DNA from 3 places in the Brucella cytisi genome. Region 2 is predicted to be linked to each of the others. Evidence: predicted binding sites of a transcription regulator. Region 2 holds the regulator's gene; each other region holds the start of a gene.

Region 1 (4,204 bases), 160 kb from region 2:
CGCCAGCGTCAGATAGTCGAGGCCGACATCGTTGAGGAACTGCAGGCGCTCCCGGATTTCCTTGAGGATGCGGGCGGCAATCTCGCGCTGCTTGTCGTTAAAGCTGCTATCGATGTCGCGGAACCAGGCGTCGGCCTTGCGGATCGACATTTCCGTGATCTCGCCGACATGCTTCATGCCAACCTTGACCGCAAGCGCTTCCGGCTTCAGGCGGTAGCCGTTACAGGAAGGGCAGGGAGTCGAGGCCATGAAGCGCTCGATATCTTCGCGCGACCAGGCAGAGTCGGTTTCCTTCCAGCGGCGCTCCAGATTGGGGATCACGCCTTCAAAAGGCTTCGTCGTCTGGTAGGAACGCAGGCCGTCATCATACTGGAAGGTGATTTCCTTGCCCTTGGTGCCATAGAGAATGGCCTGCTGGGCTTCTTCCGAAAGATCAACCCAGCGCGCACCGATCTTGAAGCCATAGGCTTTGCCAAGCGCTTCCAGCGTCTGATTGTAATAGGGCGACGAAGACCGCGCCCATGGGGCAATCGCGCCGTCCTTCAATACTGCCGTTTCGTCGGGAACGATCAGGTTCGGATCAATGGCCTGCTGCGTGCCGAGACCATCACAGGTCGGGCAGGCGCCGAACGGGTTGTTGAACGAGAACAGGCGCGGTTCGATTTCTGGAATGGTGAAACCGGAAACCGGGCAGGCAAACTTTTCCGAAAACAGAATGCGCTCATGCGTTTCGTTGGCCGACTTGTTGGCACCACCACCTTCAGCCGTTTCTTCAGGCGGCAGCGGCTTATCAGCAAACTCGGCGACGGCCAGACCTTCGGCAAGCTTGAGGCAGGTTTCAAGACTGTCGGCGAGGCGGGTCGACAGGTCAGGCCGCACCACGACACGGTCGACTACGACATCGATGTCGTGCTTGTACTTCTTGTCCAGCGCCGGAACATCGGCGATTTCATAGAAGGTACCGTCCACCTTGACGCGCTGAAAGCCCTTCTTCTGAAGCTCTGCCAGCTCCTTCTTGTACTCGCCCTTGCGGCCACGAACGATGGGCGCGAGGATATAAAGGCGCGTGCCTTCTTCCAGCGCCATGACCCGATCAACCATCTGGCTGACGGTCTGGCTCTCGATGGGAAGGCCGGTTGCAGGCGAATAGGGCACGCCCACGCGCGCAAAGAGCAGGCGCATGTAATCGTAGATTTCGGTGACGGTGCCGACCGTCGAACGCGGATTGCGGCTCGTCGTCTTCTGCTCGATGGAAATGGCAGGAGAGAGGCCGTCGATCTGGTCGACATCCGGCTTCTGCATCATTTCGAGGAACTGGCGCGCATAGGCCGAAAGACTTTCGACATAACGGCGCTGGCCTTCCGCATAGATCGTATCAAAGGCAAGCGAGGATTTGCCCGAGCCGGAAAGCCCTGTCATCACGATCAGCTTGTCGCGAGGCAGATCGAGATCGACATTTTTCAGATTGTGTTCGCGCGCGCCACGTATGGAAATGAATTTCTGATCGCTCATTCCGCGTCCTGCCTGCTCATGATGCCATGGATAACGGGCGCCGAATGGTAAAACACGTCGCGCCGGTGTCTAATATGGGGTGAAACCCTCCAATAAGAAGGGGGCTCCGGTCATTCATCGGTGCACTCTTATCATTAGAACAAATATCGAACAACCAGCCTTCTGATAGGCGATACGAAATGTGAACGCAAGAGCGTTGACTGTCACTCCTGACAGGAGCAGACTACCCTTACTCGCTGATAGCGGAGAGGTGCCGCGGTGGGATGACACGGCATCGGCAAGAGGTCCGCAGGAGGCGGGGAGACCCAGTAGGGAGGTAAAGGAGCATGAGTCCACCTGACTACAGTGCCTAGCTTTCACAGAGATGAAAGCACAATCCGTTTCGGTTGCGGCAGCATCTTTTCGCAAGGAATGATGCCTCGTTGATCGAAAGTGTGATTGCCGACAATTTGAATTTGCGCGGAATGCAAATGGCCGTGCGCCTTTGTGATCCGAAAAGACCTGCCGACGAATTAATGTCGACACATGAGCATTGCTCAAACCCCAAGCCCTGCGCGCCAAAGATACAGTGAGCGGCAGGGCTTTTCCTTGGAAGCTGATCCCGTTTGCCAAGCGCAGGCAGCTATTGCTTTATGACGGTAGTCGGCAAGGCTGTTTTGAAATTAAGGCAGATGCAGTTTCAGCCTCTGAAATGAGGAAAACTGCACTATCAGCGCGGTAAACGGTGCAAAAACCCACTGAAATTTATGGCGAACACAAGGCTTTTTAATGTTGGAAGGTTGCATTTTGAACAAAACAAGAACATAAACTCTGTGGACATTGAAGAATTCACCGGCCCGGATTGAGCACGCTTTGAGCCAGTCCTGTAAGGTGAACATATGAGTTTGTGGTGATGGCGCATTGTTGCGCCTGATCTTTCATTTGAAAAGTGCCTCTTGTCCGCGCGAAGCAGTGCGGAAAGAGTGTGCATGCAAGACCCGGAGTAATTTTCGATGGCTGGTAGCGTCAATAAAGTCATTCTGGTCGGCAATCTTGGTGCCGATCCGGAAATTCGTCGTCTGAATTCCGGCGACGTGGTTGCCAATCTGCGCATTGCAACGTCGGAAAGCTGGCGCGATCGCCAGAGCGGCGAACGCAAAGACCGCACCGAATGGCACAGCGTTGTCATCTTCAATGAGAACCTCGCCAAGGTTGCGGAACAGTATCTGAAGAAGGGCGCCAAGGTTTACATCGAAGGCGCGCTCCAGACCCGCAAGTGGCAGGATCAGAACGGCAATGACCGTTATTCGACGGAAGTCGTGCTGCAGAAGTTCCGTGGTGAACTGCAGATGCTCGATAGCCGTGGTGAAGGCGGCGGTGAAGGCCGTTCGTTCGGCGGCGGTGGCGGCAACCGCAACCAGATGTCTGACTATTCTGGTGGCGGCGGTGATTTCGGCTCGTCCGGCCCATCCAATCAGGGTGGCAGCAGCGGTGGCTTCTCGCGCGATCTGGACGACGAAATTCCATTCTGAGAACGGATATAATCCAGTTTATAAGTTAAATTTGATAAGGCGCTGTTTTACAGCGCCTTTTTATTGGATCATACTTCCGATTCTCTAGGAAAATGATGTCTGATCGCGAGCTCGTCAGCGTGATTTGCCCTCAAATTTAACCTGCTCACCGTCTTCTTTGGTGAATGATGCGACCGGATTTTCCAGAAGCGGCAGAACCAGCTCAGAGGGACGGCAAAGGCTGGTGCCGCGCGGCGTTTCGACGATGGGCCGGTTGATCAGAATTGGATGGGCCATCATGAAGTCGATCAGCTCGTCGTCAGTCCATTTCGGATCGGACAGCCCGAGTTCAGCATAGGGCGTGCCTTTTTCGCGCAGCAGTTCGCGTGGTGTCATGTTCATTGCCGCCAGCAGACCGACCAGACGTTCCCGCGTGGGTGGATTCTGCACATATTCGATAATGACGGGCTCTTCGCCACTCGCACGGATCATTGCCAGCGTGTTGCGCGAGGTGCCGCATTTTGGATTATGAAGAATGGTCACGGCCATCGGAGGTTTCCTGTCTGATTTGGAGGCGCTCAACGGCACCGCGTTCATAACAGCTTCGAGAGCAGTTCAGCGCTAGCATGCTTCAGTTCATGTCATTCATCTGCGGGTCACCGGGATACGTGTCGATAGAAAACTCCATATTATCCGCTGAAAACCGTGTCAGCGAATACTGGATCGGCACTCCATCGGTATTCACATTGATCGCCTTGGCCGTCAGTACAATGGCGCCGGGCGAAAGCTTCAAATGTTTCAGATCATCCGAATCCGCATGGCGGGCGGATATGATTGTCGATTTACGGAAGTAATCGGCAATACCTGCTTTTCGGAAAGCCTCGGTGATGGAACCGCTTTCCGCATAATCCTCGGCAATTTCGGGAAATTGTTCGGCACTGATCCAGAGCGTTGCGCGCGACACGGGGCGTCCGTCAGCGCTGTGCAAGGTTTCGAGCCGCAGGACAGGTGAACCAGGCTCTATCTCTAGCGCCTCGGCTATATCCGGAGAGGCAGGCGCTGTGCCGGAAGCGAGCAGCGCGCCCTTCATGTCGCGCACCTGCGAAGCGAGCGATTGCGAAATGCGGGTGCGACGTCCGATCTGGTAGGTGAGGCGCTTTGCATTGGCAACGAAGGTGCCGCGCCCTTGCTCGGCACGCAGC
Region 2 (4,204 bases):
CTGAAGCCGATCACAGCGGCGGCGGCTACTTCGCTCATTGCCGGACTGGCGAGCGGGATTTTTGCAGCTTATCACTTCAACAATACAGCGCCGTTCGGCTTGGTAGGAAATGTCCGCTGAGCCTGTAATAGCTCTTCTCGTGATGCCGTTTGCCGTCTTTGGTCTTGTGCTGATGCCATTGCAACTGGACTGGGTGCCTTTGCAGATAATGGGCTGGGGTATTTTTGCAGTCAGGCACATTGCTGCCTTTGTTGCAAAGTGGTCACCAGATGGCAATCCTGGGGCCATGCCCGCACTCACTATCGTTCTCTGGGCCATTGCGCTCGTTCTGGTTGTTGTTCTGTCGACCAGATTGAAGGCGTTGGCGCTGCCCTTCATCGTTCTGGGGTTTGCTGCTTTCGTCAGAGAGCCTTTTCCTGACATCGTGATCTCGGAAGATGCCAAACTGGTGGGTGTTCGGCTCGCAGACGGGAAGTTCGCAGTCAATCGAAGCCGACAGTCACAGTTCACAATCGACAATTGGAAAACCACTTATCTGGTGGAAGAGTTCATCGCGCCGCCATCCGGCATAAACAAAAAGCGAACTGATGGGGACGGGTTCGAATGCGAAGATGGACTTTGCACGATCAGTCTGTGTGATGGTCGTACACTAGCCTACACCGCAGATGTCGCGATGCTGGAAATAGCCTGCAATATCGGCGATGTGGTTATTCTCGCCGTTTCCGGCAAAGATCTGGCGTGCGAACGTTCCACTATCCTGAGTATCAGCAAGCAGGAACTGGCACTAAAGGGAGCAGTCGAGATCAGGCTCGGAGAAAGGCCAGATCAAAACCGATCTTTCAAAGCTGTATCGGGCGACATCTACGAAGTCGCAAAGCCCGGGATGAGCCAGCAAACATCTAAATGGCAGCCGGAGGACCGAATTACCTATGCAATTGATGCGCCAAGTCGCCCCTGGCATTTGCACCGCATCCATTCGCGTCCAGCACGTGGCTTGTCCGAGCGCGAGTACAAGCCAAAATCCCACTCCGCTCAAAATGCTGGAGTTTGTTCATCAGGTGTTAGCGATGAACCAACGCGCTGCAACTAAATAAAGAGCGGTTCCACGTTTCTGTTCTTAACTGGAGCCGCTCCATTGTTTGAACTCGGAGCTTATCTCCAAAACCGGCTACACTACGATCTAGTAGCGGCGGATCAAGCCCACAAGCTTGCCCTGTACACGAACGCGGTCCGGGCCAAATATTCTGGTTTCGTATGCCGGATTTGCGGCTTCCAAAGCGATGGATGCACCCTTGCGGCGAAAGCGCTTCAAAGTCGCTTCCTCGTCATCGACAAGTGCCACCACGATTTCGCCGGGGTTTGCTGAATCACCGCGTTTAATGATGACGGTATCACCGTCGAAAATGCCGGCGTCGATCATTGAATCACCTCTGACCTCAAGCGCGTAATGCTCGCCCGCACCGATCATTTCGGGCGGAAGGCTGAGGGAGTGTGTCTGATTCTGGATTGCTGAAATCGGTACACCCGCAGCAATTCGCCCCATGACCGGTACGGACACAGTTCCAGACGTGTCGTCATTGGTAGCCACGGGGGCGGGGCGTGCCGGTGGCGGAGGCGTTTTGCCCAGGCTGCCTTCGATAACGCTGGGAGCGAACTTCTTTTGTGTATTGAGGCCCGGAGCGATGGAATCCGGCAGACGTAACACCTCAAGCGCACGCGCCCTGTTCGGCAGACGGCGAATAAATCCACGCTCCTCAAGGGCGGTGATCAGACGATGGATACCCGATTTTGAAGCCAGATCGAGCGCTTCCTTCATTTCATCGAAAGACGGGGGAATGCCCGTTTCTTTTAGACGTTCATGAATGAACAGCAGAAGCTCGTGCTGTTTACGGGTTAACATGCGCGACACCCTCCCGGCCAAGAATCGAGAAAAACAAAACCAGAACGAACACTATATGTTCCAGTCTTGTTCTGCAATGGTTTTAAAACCATTAACGCTCAGGGTGAGATTGAACGGAATATTTCAGGGCAAGACCATCACGGGCAAGGCGTGTCAGATGCTGCTTCGAATAACATATATTTTATGATGATTTAGATCTGTTTTCTCAAGCTTTAGTGACACTGAGAATTGCGCTCGATCTACAGCATGAGAACGCGACAATCATCGCCAACAGTGGCAGCAGGAGCGTTTTCATCCCTGATGAGAAGCGCTTTTGAACCGACGAGAGCTGAAAGCATGGACGAATCTTGGACCGGAAATGGCTTGGCTGTCAGCGTTCCATCAGGGTTTGATTCGATTGTGGCCCGGATATAATCGCGGCGGTGGTCATTCGCAGGCAGGTCAGTGCCCAGCTTTGCAGGTCGGATATCGGCATCGAGGTTCATTCCGGCAAGCTTGGCGACGAGCGGACGGAGAAAAACGAGGCTGCAGACGAGGCTCGAGACGGGATTACCCGGCAGGCCGATGACATGCACGATCTTGCCGTTCACTTCGATGCGCCCATACATCAGGGGCTTGCCGGGCCGCATGGCGATCTTCCAGAAGTCGAGATTGACGCCCTGTTTCTGCAGTGCTCCATGCACAAAATCCCGGTCACCGACGGAAGCGCCACCGATCGTCACCAGAATGTCGATGCCGCTTTGCAGGCTGTCTGCTATTGCCCGTTCGATTTTGGCAGGATCATCCGGAATGATCCCTTTATCATGTGGCGCCCCGCCGGCTCGTCTTACTATCTCGGCGATTCCAACGCTGTTCGATGCAACGATCTGGTCTTTTCCGGGTGTTTCCCCCGGTGGAACCAGTTCATCGCCGGTCGCAATGATTGCTATTTGGGGCTTTTGAAACACGTCGATTTTCGCATTGCCGCTGGCCGCTGCCAGCGACAGGGCCGCAGCATCCAGCGCCCGCCCGCTCGGAATAACGATGTTATCGGGTGAAAAATCGAGGCCTGCGCGGCGTATATGTCGTCCCGGTTCTATGCCTTCGTGAACGGTTAGCCGGTTACCCGAGCGCTCAGTGTGTTCCTGAATGACGATCGTATCCGTGCCTTTGGGCAGTGGCGCGCCGGTGAAAATCCGGACCGCCTGACCAATTCCCGGTTCACCTTCGAAACGATTTCCCGCAGCCGACTCGCCGATGATGTCGAACTCGACGGGATAAGAGATGTTGTCTGGCGCGATCAGGGCGTAACCGTCCATGGCCGATCCGTCGAACGGCGGCTGCAGAAAATGTGCCAAAACAGGTGTTGCAACCACGCGCCCACCTGCATCTGACAAGGCGACCTGCTCTTTGCCGTGCGGTTCTGCGGATTTCAGGATGCGGGCCAGTGCTTCATCGACCGGGAGAAGGGACATGGCGTTTCCTCTCGAACTGAATTGTTGACCCGTCTAGACCACAGAATCTGTCCAGATGAGTTGATCCAGAGCAAAGTCTAGCGGTTTATGCTGTCCAGTCACCTGATTTACCGCCGCTCTTTTCGGTAACGCGGATGCCGCCGATCTCCATATGTTTGTCGACGGCTTTGGCCATGTCATAGATCGTAAGACATGTGACAGAAACGGCGGTGAGGGCTTCCATTTCCACGCCGGTGCGCCCCTTGAGCTTGGCCAGCGCACGAACGCGAAAACCGGGCAATGTCTGATCCGGCTCGATTTCGACAGCTACTTTGGTCAGCATCAGTGGATGGCAGAGGGGAATCAGATCGGCGGTCCTTTTAGCCGCCATGATGCCAGCCAGACGCGCGGCGCCAATGACGTCACCCTTAGCAGCGTTGCCTTCCAGAATGAGCGACAGCGTTTCCGGCTTCATTCTGACCGAGCCTTCGGCCACAGCCTGTCGTTCAGTCTCGTCCTTGGCACCAACATCCACCATATTGGCAGCGCCGGTCTGGTCAATATGGGTGAGTTTGGACATCATCAGTCAAGCCTTGCCAGACAGCAGTTCACGGGTAGCTGCTGCAACATCGGCCTGCCGCATGAGGCTCTCTCCGATGAGGAATGTCCCGATTCCAGACTTTTTCAGACGCAGGCAATCTTCGTGTGTGAATATGCCGCTTTCACCGACCAGAACGCGATCGGCTGGCGCCATCTTCGACAGCCGTTCCGAAACGGCCAGATCGACCTCAAATGTACGCAAATTGCGATTGTTGACGCCGAGCAGACGCGATGAAAGCTTTAGTGCGCGTTCCATCTCGGCTTCGTCATG
Region 3 (4,204 bases), on a different contig from region 2:
GTAAGCGCAAACTTCTGGAAAAGCAGAAGGAAGGCAAGAAGCGCATGCGCCAGTTCGGCAAGGTCGAAATCCCACAGGAAGCTTTCATTCAGGCGCTCAAGATGGGCGATGATTGATCTCAAGTTGTTTTAGGGGCGCTTCGGCGCCCTTTCTTTTTGAACTTTGACGATGCCAATTTTGTCCTCATCCTGAGGAGCCTCCTGAGCTTGCGAAGGAGGCGTCTCGAAGGACGAGGGCGACAGCGCTCCCCTCATCCCCGCTTCGACAGTGCAGGCAGGCCCTCATAATTTAGCGCAATCAACGCCTCTTTCTTTGCACGTGACCATCCTTTGATTTGACGTTCGCGAGCGATTGCGTCGACAATGCAGTCATAGGTTTCAGTGAAGACAAGCACGACTGGTCGACGCTTATTCGTATAACTCTCGTAGATGCCTTCATTGTGTTCCCACAACCGGGCTTCGATGTTCTGCTTGGTGAGACCGGTGTAATATGAACCGTCCGCGCAACGCAGAATATAGACAGTTACTTCCATGACTTGCCCCCGCTTGTCGTTGGAAGATAGATGTTGATGCAAGTTTGCCTGCCTAACAAGTTGCGGCAATCGACTTTAAGATTGCTCGTGTTCAGAAGGTGAAATCAATGTCCGAACATCCCCGCATCTCCATCACCTACTGCACCCAATGCAATTGGCTGTTGCGCGCTGCGTGGATGGCGCAGGAACTGTTACAGACTTTCGGGCAGGACTTAGGCGAAATGGCGTTGCGTCCGGGCACCGGCGGGGTTTTTGAAATCCGTGTTCATATGCCGGACGGCAGTGAAGAACTCATCTGGGAGCGCAAGCGTGACGGCGGATTTCCGGAAGCCAAGGTATTGAAGCAACGCGTGCGCGATCTGGTCTGGCCGGAACGCGATCTTGGTCATTCCGACCGGCCAGCCAATACTTGATGAGCCGTTGTGCTATCCGCCTCTTCGACAGGCTGAGAATGAGGGTCGAGTTGTGCGTTTCCCTCGTCCTTCGAGACGGCGCTTCGCGCCTCCTCAGGATGAGGGAAATAGCGGCGTCGCTATTGTAAGCCGAAGAAATTAGTCCTCATCCACCACGCGCAGGCGCATTTGAGTGGGAGTGTTTTCCGCCTGTCTCGTTTGCGGGCGGGATGCTTCCTCTGCGGGTGCAGGGCCGAATTCCAGCGCTTCGATCTTCGCGCCGCGTCGGGTGACCTTGTTGGACGACACCAGAATATCGTCAATATCCTTGTTGGCCTGCACAAAGTGCGTTTGCAGCTTCCGCACGCGCTCGTCGAGGCGGCCCACATCTTCCATCAAGCGGATCACTTCGCCCTGAATCACATGCGCCTGCTCACGCATGCGGGCATCCTTCAGGATTGCCTGAATGACCTGAATCGACAGCATCAGCAGCGACGGCGAGACAATGACGACCCGCGCCCGATGCGCACGCTGGATCAGGGCCTCGAAGTGCTCGTGAATATCGGCGAAGATGGACTCCGACGGCACGAACAGAAAAGCCGTATCCTGTGTTTCGCCGGGGATCAGATATTTGTCCGAGACATCCTTGATATGCACTTCCATGTCGCGGCGGAACTGGGCGACTGCTGCCTTGCGCGCCTCCGGCTGTTCCGTTTCGCGCATCGAATTCCAGGCTTCGAGCGGGAATTTTGCGTCGATCACGAGCGAGGGTGCATTGTTCGGCATCCGTACAAGGCAGTCGGGACGGGTGCTGTTGGAAAGCGTTGCCTGAAACTCGTAGGCACCCTGCGGCAGGCCGTCGGCGATGATCGCTTCCATGCGCGACTGGCCGAAAGCGCCGCGCGTCTGCTTGTTGGCGAGGATCGCCTGCAATTGCACCACCTGTCCGGCGAGCGACTGGATATTGTTCTGCGCCGTGTCGATGACGGCAAGACGCTCCTGCAATTTGGCGAGATTTTCATGCGTCGAGCGGGTCTGTTCGGTCATGGTCTGGCCGATGCGATGCGTCATGCCGTCGAGCCGTTCGCGGATCGACTGGTTGAGTTCCGACTGCCGCGAGCCGAATACCTCGGCCATGGTCTGCATCCGGCCCTGCATCTCGGCCTGTGCTTTCAGGATTTCCGCCATGCGATATTCTGCATCACGGGCACGGTCCTCGGCCTGTGCTTCCGCAACCGCGCGAAGCCGGGCAGAGCGCGTCGCCGCGATCAGAAAAATGGCAAGACACAGCACCAGCACGACGATACCCGCCAGCAGGATATTCCCCAGCGTGAAGGATGTGGCACCGAGCTGCAGAATCGGCTCATTCAGGAGATTCTGGTTTTCCATGAAGAGAGCTTAGCTGATTCGTATCATCTTGATGAGATCAAAACGAGAACATTTTGCAAAGTGTAATTGACGATTCTCGCGTGAGCCATTACGTGAAAGCCCATGTCTGTAAAACCGCTTGTCATCCTTCCCGACCCCGTCCTGCGCCAGGTTTCCAAGCCTGTGGAGCGCTTTGACGACCAGCTGCGCAAATTTGCCGGCGACATGTTCGACACCATGTATGATGCGCCGGGCATTGGCCTCGCTGCCATTCAGGTAGGCGAACCGATCCGCATGCTCGTCATCGACCTTGCCAAGGAAGATGAACCGAAAGCGCCGCATGTCTTCATCAATCCCGAGATTGTCGGCGTGACGGATGAAGTCAGCACCTATGAGGAAGGCTGTCTTTCGATCCCGGATTATTATGCCGAAGTGGAACGGCCAGCCGCCATCAAGGTCAATTACTTCGATGCAGATGGCAAACAGCATCTGATCGAAGCCGACGGGCTGATGGCTACCTGCCTGCAGCATGAGATCGATCATCTGAACGGCGTGCTCTTCATCGATCATATTTCCAAGCTGAAGCGCGATATGGTCATCAAGAAGTTCAAGAAGCTCGCCAGCCAGCGCGCGCCTGGGAAAGTGCTTTAATGCGTGTCGTTTTCATGGGGACGCCGGAATTTTCCGTGCCGATCCTCACCGCCATCATCGGTCACGGTTATGAGGTTGTTGCGGCCTATACGCAGCCGCCGCGCCCGGCGGGCCGTCGCGGGCTGGAGCTGACCAAGTCACCGGTGCATGAAAAGGCCGAACAGTTCGGCATTCCGGTGTTCACGCCGAAGAGCCTCAAGGGCGTGGAAGAGCAGGACGTTTTCGCAAGCCTCGAAGCCGATGTCGCGATTGTCGTGGCTTATGGCCTGCTGCTGCCGCAAGCCATTCTGGATGCACCGCGCCTCGGTTGCTATAACGGCCATGCCTCGCTGCTGCCGCGCTGGCGCGGTGCGGCTCCGATCCAGCGTGCCATCATGGCAGGCGATAGCGAAACCGGCATGATGATCATGAAGATGGATGCCGGGCTCGATACCGGTTCCGTTGCCATGGCCGAAAAGGTTGCGATCACGCCGGACATGACGGCAGGCGAACTGCATGACCGTCTGAGCATGATCGGCGCCGACCTGATGATCCGTGCGCTGGGCGCGCTTGAGCGTGAAAGCCTTGCCTTGCAGCCGCAGGCGGAAGAAGGCGTCATCTATGCCGCCAAGATCGACAAGGCCGAGGCGCGCATCGACTGGTCGAAGCCGGCACAGGACGTGCACAATACCATTCGCGGTCTGTCGCCCTTTCCGGGTGCATGGTGCGAGATGGAAATCAATGGCGCTGTCGAACGTGTGAAGCTTCAGCGCTCGGCGCTGGGTGAGGGGTCCGGTGAACCGGGCACGGTGCTGGACGATCGCCTGACGGTTGCCTGCGGGGAAGGGGCCGTGCGGCTCGTTACGCTGCAGCGTTCCGGCGGCAAACCATTGCCCGCGCAAGAATTTCTGCGTGGCGCACAGGTTTCGAAGGTTCTGTAAGCGGTGCCGCGCTACAAGCTCACTGTCGAATATGATGGCACGCCCTATGTCGGCTGGCAGCGGCAGGAAAACGGCCATGCGGTGCAGAATGCCATCGAACTGGCATTCAAGAAGTTCTGCGGGGAAGATTTGACGCTGAGTGCGGCTGGCCGCACCGATGCAGGCGTGCATGCAACCGCGCAGGTCGTGCATGTCGATCTCACCAAGGATTGGGGTGCAGGCAAGGTGCGCGATGCGGTCAATGCGCACCTCGTCATGGCGGATGAGCGCGTCAGCATCTTGAATGTCGAGAAGACGACGGACACATTCGATGCGCGTTTTTCAGCGCGTGCCCGGCATTA

Evidence for each region. The regulator LexA, encoded in region 2, represses DNA repair genes until DNA is damaged. The targets are predictions, from matches to a motif close to TGTTCNNNNTGTGTTCNG.
Region 1: uvrA (excinuclease ABC subunit UvrA) is a predicted target of LexA. The motif match lies at 1,648-1,665, and genes of this name have one in related genera.
Region 3: AAE521_RS21440 (DNA recombination protein RmuC) is a predicted target of LexA. The motif match lies at 2,347-2,364, and genes of this name have one in related genera.

The regions. Positions count from the first base shown of each region.
Region 1 is NZ_JBCAUP010000002.1:257,626-261,829, reverse strand. Features, by position in the region: gene uvrA (excinuclease ABC subunit UvrA) at 1-1,512, opposite strand, end outside; gene ssb (single-stranded DNA-binding protein) at 2,505-3,023, shown strand; gene arsC (arsenate reductase (glutaredoxin)) at 3,138-3,551, opposite strand; gene phnF (phosphonate metabolism transcriptional regulator PhnF) at 3,634-4,204, opposite strand, start outside.
Region 2 is NZ_JBCAUP010000002.1:97,225-101,428, forward strand. Features, by position in the region: partial or broken gene AAE521_RS02710 (ComEC/Rec2 family competence protein) at 1-1,090, shown strand, start outside; gene lexA (transcriptional repressor LexA) at 1,181-1,900, opposite strand; gene AAE521_RS02720 (molybdopterin molybdotransferase MoeA) at 2,140-3,354, opposite strand; gene moaC (cyclic pyranopterin monophosphate synthase MoaC) at 3,440-3,916, opposite strand; gene trpC (indole-3-glycerol phosphate synthase TrpC) at 3,920-4,204, opposite strand, start outside.
Region 3 is NZ_JBCAUP010000027.1:21,701-25,904, reverse strand. Features, by position in the region: gene lepA (translation elongation factor 4) at 1-116, shown strand, start outside; gene AAE521_RS21450 (GIY-YIG nuclease family protein) at 251-532, opposite strand; gene AAE521_RS21445 (Rdx family protein) at 640-945, shown strand; gene AAE521_RS21440 (DNA recombination protein RmuC) at 1,084-2,313, opposite strand; gene def (peptide deformylase) at 2,416-2,943, shown strand; gene fmt (methionyl-tRNA formyltransferase) at 2,943-3,863, shown strand; gene truA (tRNA pseudouridine(38-40) synthase TruA) at 3,867-4,204, shown strand, end outside.